One region of the Eubacterium sp. AM05-23 genome, then DNA from elsewhere that is predicted to be linked to it. Evidence: riboswitches for the same ligand, from Rfam matches in the RefSeq annotation. Region 1 holds a riboswitch; each other region holds the start of a gene.
What was found. Region 1 has a riboswitch for cobalamin ahead of DW091_RS19375 (PQQ-binding-like beta-propeller repeat protein). Riboswitches for the same ligand answer to the same signal wherever they lie in the genome.
Positions count from the first base shown of each region.

Region 1 (3,277 bases):
TTGCCCGTTATTCAAGTGCCTTTTCAATAAAGCTTTCCAGAGGCTCCATTGAAAAAGCCCTTACAAACAAAACAAAAAGCCTTCCACATTCTTATGTGAAAGGCTAAATAGTATTTATTTAAATCGTATTCAATTATGATTTTTTGCGCACTTGTCCAATCCGCTTCCACATGTAACGTTTGATTGGCCGTACCAAGGTTCCGAATTTTCTGACTTGTCACCCGAAGGCTGTACAGTTGCAGTGGAGCAGTTGAGCTTTGCACTCATTCCTCTTTCCCAAGGTCGTCATATTATTAACTTGTATAGACATAACTTATCTATATGATACCTAAAGACTTCCTTAATGTCAACCCACTTCTCTCCGATTGTTATTATTTTTTGTATTGGGCGGGTTTGCTGAAAAAATCTACATTGTTTTTCCCACACTGCGCTGTAAAATAATCAATGCATCATAAGACGTAATTTGGCCGTCATGATCCATATCCGCATTGGATACGCGTTCCTCCGGTATGACATTTTTTCCAACCGAATACTGCAAAGCCAGCAGCGCATCATATGAGGTGATCTGACCGTCACCGTCCACATCTCCTAAAATTTCCGGAGATGCCTCGGTATTTAATGCCCACAGATAACCAGAGTCATTTTTATAATAAAGGGTTCCCTCCTGGTCACTGACCAGACTGGCTGTACAATACTGCGGGTTGGACGGAACGTATAAATCTCTGACGTCTGGTTCTTTATTGCCCGCAAAATCCTTAATCACCTTTACCGTACCCACAGAATTGTTCAGCGCGACATAAAGATAAACCGTCTGATTGTTTTCTGCCGTGGCATAAGCTGTGGTTAAAAGCGGCGAGGACTGGGATGGACCGTCAATATCCACAGCATAAATCAGGTTCATGGTCTTGGCGTCAAAAACATTTAACCCCCCGCGGCTGCTGATATTGCCAGCCATAACGTAGACACGTCCATTATAAACCACCGGCGTCGAGGTGACCAGGCCATTGACGTCGCCCGAGAGCACACTGCCTTTGTTAAAGCTGCCGTCCCCATTCACCGTCATGGCGTACACCTTCTGCGCGTCCTTCGCGGTAAAATAGAGCGTACCCCGAGCGGTGTCGTAGGCGACGCTGCCGCGGATATTGCTTTCTGCCTGATAGCTGTCGATCTGCTCGCCAGTCAGCTTGTTGCGCGCTTGGACAAGACCCTTTTCGTTCCCATAGACAACCGCCTGACCCACGATGGTCGCGCCAGCCCAGTAGCAGGCCGAGTCCTCATCCACCCAGGTATATTCCTGAATTTCATCGCTGCTCTCGGTATCGGTATCCGCAGAGCTGACACAGAAAAAACTGCCTTTTGTGCCGTTGCCGTTGCTGGTGCCCACATAAACATTCCCATTATCATAAATCACAGGGCAAAGAGGCTGTTGGCCGTCCCCCTTTGTACGCCACAGCGGCTTCAGCGTTTCTGCGTCAAAAGCCTGCAGAATGCCACTGTTAAGCGGCACAAAGATCTTGCCGTCTCCATAGGCCGCGTAGCTGAAATAGCCGGTATTGATAGCCATCTCCTGCTCCGCCAGTACCTTTCCCGTGTTCCGGTCCACCCGTCTCAACATTTTGCCGCCCGCGATATAAAGGTCATCTCCAACAATGATCGGCGAGCCCACGCCCAGCCCATCCGTTTTCCACTTTTCCATGACCGCCGCATCACCCGTCGGCAGCTTTGTGTCCACAATCGCCATATTGGTACTGTCTTTTCGGAAGGCCGACCAGTAGCTGGCATCGCTGACGACCTCTGTGGCGCCCGTCACCGTGTCTGCCTTGGGCAGCGGCGCCGCCCCCACGTTTCCGGAAAAGACAAACGCCCCTGCCAGAAAAACCACCGCCAGCTTAGACGCGAACTTAAATCTGCTTTTCATTTATTTCTCCTCCATTTTTGATTACTAAATGATTCCGTCCTTTTAAAGCAGCGCATACAAAAAGACCTTCCGGCCAACGCCGAAAAGGTCTAAAAAAGCAAAAAAATCCCGATTCATGCGCTCGCCCAGCTCCGCAGCAGCGTACTCTCTCAGGATTCTGACTAACCGGTAAATACCGGATCACAGCAACGGTTTTGTTGGGGATTCACACCCCATTTCCCTCATCATTTAATTTAAGCCTAATTATAGCTTAATCTGCATGATTAATCAAGTTAAAATTCACGTCTTCCTCTCTTCTTTTAACGCCATATCTCACAGTGGTCAAACTGCTGGTCCGGGTACTCGATGACCCCAAGGCCCAGCTCTCTGGCCGCAGCCGCCACCTCGTCGTAGGGCGCCCCCGGGCAGTACAGATCCGCCGCGCGGCCGCTCAGGTGCCAGGAGTTCTCAATGCCGCCCACCTCCGCGTTGCGCGTCTTGCACCGCACACCCGAGGTGATGATGATGGGCCGGTCGAAATAACACCGAAGCTGATCCACTTTTTCCAAAAGTTCCGGGTCCATCTGAGCCGGCCACCCGTCACAGTAGCCCGCGCAGTCACAGGCATATTCCTCCATTAAAAAATGTGCCGACGCCCAAGGCCCGGAAGTGAGGATGGGATCCTCCGGCAGCGGATGGTCGATCACCGTCCCGTCCCCAGGCGGCTCCCGCGTCTCCGACTCCGATAGCAAAGGCTCTGGCGACGCGTCCGGTACCGCCTCCGGCGAAAGCCTGAAGCTGGTCAGAAAAACTCAGGAGATTAGAATGAGGATTGCTACGATTAAACTTCGACTGATACGTTGGTAAAAATTTTTCAATTGGTGCTCCTTTCTTGAACGAGTTGATAGTTGACAATTGATAGTGGATAGCAGGTGATGATTTTGTCGTTCAGATTGACTTCAAAAATATGGATTTTTTCTAACAAATCCATCATCTCTTTGGTAACGCGGATCCGGTAATCTGGAAAAAGCGCTTCGGCATCCCGGATGATTGCTTCTGTTTCGAACCCACCTAGGTCCAGTATGAGGTAAAGCTTTTTTCCATATCCTGATAACACAGGCTGTAAGGCTTTCTGTATTCTTGTCCGCAATGGGGACAAATATTGTTAATCACTCTTGTTTTTGTCATTTTTTCCTCTTTTTAACTTTTTTATTTTTAATAAAAAAAGCTTCTATCCAAAATCGCATGTTTATAACGACTTTGGACAGAAGCTCTTGTTATGCTAAAGTGCTTTGTTTGCTCATCGGTCCTTTTTGGCAAGGTGCCGACGTTTCATTCTGAAGATCAGTGATCCGACTTAGATTTCGCCTTACGGTTGCG
Region 1 is NZ_QUDF01000021.1:45,941-49,217, reverse strand. It holds gene DW091_RS19375 (PQQ-binding-like beta-propeller repeat protein) at 407-1,918, opposite strand; cobalamin riboswitch at 2,052-2,177, opposite strand; gene DW091_RS19370 (D-Ala-D-Ala carboxypeptidase family metallohydrolase) at 2,218-2,703, opposite strand; gene DW091_RS20230 (CpXC domain-containing protein) at 2,772-3,047, opposite strand.

Region 2 (3,277 bases), on a different contig from region 1:
ATAAGCACCGAGAAAAACAAAGCTGTCTTTCATGCTGTTTTTTAACGTATCACTATCAACATCTCGGTTAAAGTAATAGGCCAGGGGGCCGAGGCCCACATGGGCGTTGGCGGCTATGTCTGTCATTGAGAATCTGGCTGGATATAGTGGACCTTATAATCATACTGCCTGCAGTAGCGGTCTATTTTGGAGCCCTCGTAGCAATGCACGGTCACATCGTTCCGGTTAAAGATCCACTCGCCCATTTCATCGGGATTGTGCCTTATCTCGACCTTCTTGAGATTGGGGCAGCCGTGAAACGCCCATTTTCCAATGGTCTTAACGTTTTTGGGCAGCTTTAAAGCTGTGAGCTTTTTGCATTTTAAAAAGCCGGATTCTTCAATGACTTCCAGGCTCTCAGGCAGCTCCAGCTGCTGAAAGCTGCAATTCACAAAGGCTTCTTTACCGATATATTTTAGATTTTGCGAAAACCGGATGGATTCCAGGCTTTTGCACATGTAAAAGGTTCTGAAGGGCAGTCTTTCGATGGTGTCTGGCAGCTCGATATGCGCCAGCTTATCACAGTTGTAAAAAGCATTCTCACCGATCCGGACAAGCCTGTCCGGCAGGGTGATGCTTTCCAGGCCGCGGCAGAATTTAAAGGTGCGGTCCTTGATGGACTGGACGCCCCCTGGTATTTCAAGCGACTGTATTCTGCGGCACTCCATAAAGGCGGCCTCTCCCAAAAGCTTCAGGCTTGAGGGCAGACTGACGGCGGAAAGCATGGTGCATCCCTCGAAGGCATGGCCGCATATCTCCTTCACGGATTCTGCGATTCTGACCTCCTTCAGCTTTGTCAAATTTTTAAACGCGTTTACGCCAATCCGTTCAAAGCCTTCCGGAACATTGACACGTTTGATATTTGCCTTTGGCAGATCTTTTTTTGAAAAAGCCTCGATACGTTTTGCGCACTCACTCATCTGTTTCCTCCAAAATTTCTTCTTCTGACTGGACTTTCAGCTACATTGCTCTTATCCTTGCGGCAGAAACCTCTCATAAGTTAAAGTAATAAAACTCCTAAAACGTTTCTTTTCTTTCTATATAATCGTTTTATTCTTTAAATGGCTATTTTGTTTCTTATATTTATTTTAACGCATTAATTATATACAAAAAGTTTTGAAAGTCAATTTCAGAACCTATTGTAGTTTATTTTTACGATTTTGTCAAATAAACAAAAAGCATTTAAGATTATCCATATTTTTTTCTTATACTCTTAACTTAAACGCTCAAAATACATATAGGGGGTATGTGTATAATTATTTCTGCTCTTTTTTAAAAAAATTCAACTTTTCTTATTGACATTATGGAACAAGGTGTTATAATTAAAAGCGTAGCCGGTACACCGGCACACTTTAATGGTTTCCATCACAAACGATGGTTAAAGCATAATTGGGTGTAAATCCCAAACGGTCCCGCCACTGTGAGACGCAAGTCGAGTCAGGATGCTGATCATTAAAACTGCAATACATTTGGTTACGAGGAGATAACTGAGTGTCAGGACGAAATTATAAGGTTTCAGGATTCGTTATTTCGTACTTTCACCGCTTATCCGTCTGGTAAGCGGTTTTTTTTCGCTCTGCTGCCCTGTTGATTGAATCGTAGCCCGGTAAAATTCATTTTTAGAGGAGGTAAAAATGACAAAGAATCAAAGAAGGTTTGTCACACTGCTGGGCGCGTGGGCGCTTGTATTCGGGATTGTACCCGCCGCAAACGCAATGCACATTATGGAGGGCTACCTTCCTGTGGGGTACTGCATTGCATGGGGTGTTATCTGTATCCCCTTTTTAGCTGCTGGCTTTTTCTCTATCAAGAAAACTTTAACCGGCAACAGAAGATCCATTACGCTTCTGGCCATGGCAGGCGCTTTCATTTTCGTTATTTCATCACTGAAGATCCCTTCTGTAACAGGCAGCTGCTCCCACATGACGGGTACAGGTCTTGGGGCCATCTTATTTGGACCAAGCGCTGTCAGTATTCTTGGCATCATTGTCTTATTATTTCAGGCCATTTTGTTAGCGCACGGCGGCTTAACCACCCTTGGCGCAAACACCTTTTCAATGGCCATTGCCGGTCCCTTTGTGTCTTTCGGCATCTACAAGCTCTGCCAGAAGCTGAAGGTTAACCGCAAGATTGGCGTTTTTCTCGCCGCTGCGCTTGGGGATTTGTTCACCTACTGTATTACCAGTTTCCAGCTGGCGATGGCTTACCCATCCGAACAGGGCGGTGTGGCCGCATCGGCTGTAAAATTCCTGGGCGTCTTTGCCCCGACTCAGCTGCCCCTGGCCATTATTGAAGGGATTTTAACGGTTATTATCGTTATCGCTTTAGAAACTTACGCAAGCCCGGAACTCAAATCCATCGGCTTTTTAGCATCGGAGGAAGTGTAAAATGAGTAAAAACAAAAAATTAGTGATCGTTCTCCTGGTGATTGTCGCTTTACTGGTTGTCGTACCGCTATTCGCCCTTCAGGGCGCTGAATTCGGCGGCTCTGACGATGCAGGCAGCACAATGATTGAGGAAATTCAGGGTGGCGAATATGAGCCCTGGTTTACGCCTGTGCTTGAAACGATGATTAACGGTGAGCTTCCTGGAGAAGTGGAATCTTTGATCTTCTGTCTCCAGACGGGTATCGGCGTCGGTATACTAGCCTTCTTTATGGGCCGTTTGGTTGAACGAAAAAAACTCGGCAAGGAAGAGGCCGAGCTGTAGATACAAAAACACGCTTACAAGGCGTGTTTTTGTTTTTCACTATATTATAAATAAGAAGGTTTTTTATATCGGCTTTGCCTTTTCTGCTGCTGTCTGTACTACTGCACCCACTACCGCACTTTCCCTGTAAAATCCTCTCGCATTCCGCGTTCCTTAAACATGATCCCAATGATAACAAACCAGACTGATCTTATCCAAAGCATTAAATTTCCGCAATCTGGCGCACACGGGCCAGTCCCTTCGATACCGATGGAACAGCCAGCAGAATCATTGTCAGCGCGCCTTCCGAAAAAATATAGACCGCGTTGTACACCATCGAGTAGGGCAGCGCGCCCCATCCTTCCCAGGCCATGGAACCGAAAAACAGCCAGCCGGAAAGCACCGCAAACACATAGCGGCCACAGATACCGGCCAGGTATCCCTTTATGAGCCCATGCTTTGACTGGGTGAAAAAGCCCGACAGGCCCAACGCGCCAAAGGCAAGTATATAGTCAACCAGCACCTGAAGGGGATACAAAATATAAGGGTC
Region 2 is NZ_QUDF01000001.1:459,275-462,551, reverse strand. It holds gene DW091_RS19980 (hypothetical protein) at 1-126, opposite strand, end outside; gene DW091_RS02095 (leucine-rich repeat domain-containing protein) at 123-959, opposite strand; cobalamin riboswitch at 1,379-1,508, shown strand; gene DW091_RS02090 (energy-coupling factor ABC transporter permease) at 1,674-2,426, shown strand; gene DW091_RS02085 (energy-coupling factor ABC transporter substrate-binding protein) at 2,428-2,748, shown strand; gene DW091_RS02080 (energy-coupled thiamine transporter ThiT) at 2,951-3,277, opposite strand, start outside.
Region 2: it holds a riboswitch for cobalamin, as region 1 does, so the genes downstream of both, DW091_RS02090 (energy-coupling factor ABC transporter permease) here and DW091_RS19375 (PQQ-binding-like beta-propeller repeat protein) in region 1, are expected to answer to the same signal.

Region 3 (3,277 bases), on a different contig from region 1:
GCAGCGGATCAGACGTGATACCGTTTAATTAAAATATGATCGGATTCAAAGTACCATTTATAAGAGTAAGTATAACAGAATCAAAGAATAATAGCAACTGCATAAATAAATTCAGCATAATAAGTGACAGCGAACAATTCAGGAAAAAGGCGTCTCCCCGGAAACAAGCCACGGGAGAAAATAGAACGGCCTGATATAAAAAGTCGGTATGGCGAAATAGATGTGTTCGCATTTTATAGATTAAGCCGATATATGCAAGGAGGAAAAAATGAAATCAAAGGCATGGAACTGGGAGAAAAACCAGTCGGATTACTGGCTCATCCCCTGTGTGGAGAGTCCCTATCTCGCGGAGCGGTGGCAGGCGAAGGGCTTCCTGCGCTTTCTGGACCTGGGCTGTGGCCTGGGGCGGCACGCGGTTTATATGGCGAAAAAGGGCTTTGAGGTCACCGCCGCCGACCTGTCTGCGTACGGCGTCGAGCACACCAGAAAATGGGCCGGGGAGGAGGGGATCCCCCTCACGGCCTGCGTGGCCGATATGCTGGACCTGCCTTTTGAGGACAACACCTTTGACTGCGCCATGGCCTACAATGTCATCTACCATACGGATATTCCGGGCTTTCAGGCCGCCCTGGCGGAAATCCGCCGGGTGTTAAAGCCTGGGGGCGAGCTGTTCCTCACGCTCATCTCCAAAAGCACCTACGGCTACCGGCAGGCAGACAGCCGCCGGCGCGTTGACGCCAACACCCTGCTCTCGGAAAAGAGCGATACGGAGACGGGCGTGCCCCACCTCTATGTGGACCTGGAAGACATCAAACATTTCTTTAAAGCCTGGTGCCTTGAGGACAGCCTGAAAGAATCCTGTGTCTATAACCCAGAGGAGCCGCAGTATTACAGCGCGCACTGGAGCCTTATCGTCCGAAAATAAATCGGTTCGATTGCATATTGACAAGTATAATAGAAGCAGGTATAATGATAAAAATTGAATAGCCTTTGAGGTGCTTAGCAATAAGAGAATAGGGAAACCGGTGCGAATCCGGTGCGAACCCATCACTGTAAACAGGGACAAAGCCTGAAAGCCACTGGAGCGATCCGGGAAGGCAGGCCGCGGACGAGCTGTAAGCCAGGAGACCTGCCTTAAAGAAGAAATGCGTGCAGGGGGATTATGCAGCGGCGTGTTTGAACAAACGAAATCTCGGAAAATGGGACCGATGAGCAGAGTGCTTATCGGTTTTTTTATTTGCCGAAAAGTCAGGGAGCCTGTTTTATGGAAAGATGTTGATATCCGCGAGGATTTGACATAAATTTTATTTTTAATGGAGGGAAAAATGAGAAAGAAAATCATTGCGCTTGTGTGCGCGCTGCTTCTGCTGGTTCCGGTATTTGCCGGCTGCAGCCAGAGCGGGGATTCAGCAAAGGCGGAGAGCATTACCGTCGTGGACGATACGGGCCGTGAGGTAACCATTCCCCAGCCCCTTGAAAAGGTGGTGGTGGCCAACCGCTACAATTCGGAGCTGATCCGAGGGATTGGCGCCATCGACAAGGTGGTGGCTGTGGATAAGAACACCGCTCAGGACCGTGTGTACTGGGGCCAGTTCGACCCGGATAATGTCATCGGCAAGGGCCAGAGCGAGCTGAACTATGAAAAGATCGCCGAGCTGGGCGCTCAGGTGCTCATTACTCCGGACAACGGAACCTGGGAGGAAGACATCAAAAAACTGGAGCCCTTCGGCATTCAGGTGGTGGTGGTATCTGGCTATAACAACGCTGAGCTGCCCAAGGAAATTGAGATTTTAGGCAAGCTGTTCGGCAAGGAAAAGGAAGCCGAAAAGCTCACCAAATTTTACCAGGATAACATGGACATGGTGGCCGAAAAAATTAAGGACGTCAAAGGCACTAAAAAGGTGTACTGGGAATACGGCGACCCGAATACCACCTGTATACCAGGGACCAGCAATGACGGCTGGAACAGCATGCTTTTAAATGCCGGGGCTGTGAATATTTTTGGCGACCCCACCATTACCGGCAAGACCATTGACCCGGAAAAGATTCTGATGGAGGACCCGGACCTCATCATCAAAACCTCCTCTGGCCCGGCGCTCAAGAATACCGGCGTCTACACGCCGCCGACAGCGGAGGACTACAGCACCATCTCCAGCGAAATGCTGAGCCGTGCAGGCTGGTCCGATTTAAAGGCGGTCCAGAATGACAACTTCTATGTGACCACTGGCTTCTGCGCCGGCGGACTGGGCAAAATGATCGGGACGGTTTATACCGCGAAATGGTTATACCCTGAACAGATGAAGGATGTTGACCCTGACGCCATCTTTGACGAATGGATGGAAATTCAGGGGGTCGATCCGGTAGAAGGGCATGTTTTCCAGGTTAAGCACCAATAGCGATGGAAAAGCAGCAGTCATTAAAGGCCTATCATAAAAAAAGAGCGGCGCTGATGCTGGCAGCAGTGATCCTTTTGATCATTGCTGCTTTTTCCAGCTGCTTTGTCGGCGTCGCCAACGTGACTGTAGGGCGGGTATTCGCGACCCTGCTGCCCGGCGGCCATTTTATGGGTGCGACGGCTCTGAACCAGACCGAGCTCACAGTGCTCATGCAGCTGCGCCTGCCGCGCATTACCATGGCGCTGGTTTCCGGTATCGGCCTGGGCATCAGCGGGCTGGTCATGCAGGCCATCACGGGCAATAAGATGGCGAGCCCCTTTACCACCGGGCTCTCGAACGCCGCGGCCTTTGGGGCTTCACTGGCCATTATTTTCGGGTTTATGCCCTTTGGCAGCAATCAGGTAGGCACTGTCGTGATGGCCTTTGTGTTCGCCTTTATCTGTGCCGCCATGGTGTACGGCATCGCCTCGGCCAAGGGCATGGGCAAGACCACGATCATCCTGATCGGCATTGCCCTCAACTATTTCTTTTCAGCCCTGAACGCCAGCATGCAGTATGTGGCCAACGAGCAGCAGCTGTCCGCCATTGTCCACTGGACCTTTGGCAGCCTTTCGGAGATCACCTGGGAGCAGATTATCGTGGTCTCGGTGATTCTGCTTTTGATTTTTCCGTTTATCGTCCGTTTTGCCTGGCATTACAACCTCTTGTCCACCGGGGACGAAAGTGCGGTGGCGCTGGGCGTGAATGTCATGCGGCTGCGGCTGTTTTCGGGCATTGCGGTCACGCTCATCTCATCGGCCATCGTCAGCTTTACAGGGGTGATCGGCTTTGTGGGGCTGGTGGCCCCGCATATCGCCAGGCTTCTAATCGGCGGCGACTAC
Region 3 is NZ_QUDF01000004.1:242,228-245,504, forward strand. It holds gene DW091_RS07060 (class I SAM-dependent methyltransferase) at 269-925, shown strand; cobalamin riboswitch at 977-1,152, shown strand; gene DW091_RS07065 (ABC transporter substrate-binding protein) at 1,326-2,396, shown strand; gene DW091_RS07070 (iron ABC transporter permease) at 2,399-3,277, shown strand, end outside.
Region 3: it holds a riboswitch for cobalamin, as region 1 does, so the genes downstream of both, DW091_RS07065 (ABC transporter substrate-binding protein) here and DW091_RS19375 (PQQ-binding-like beta-propeller repeat protein) in region 1, are expected to answer to the same signal.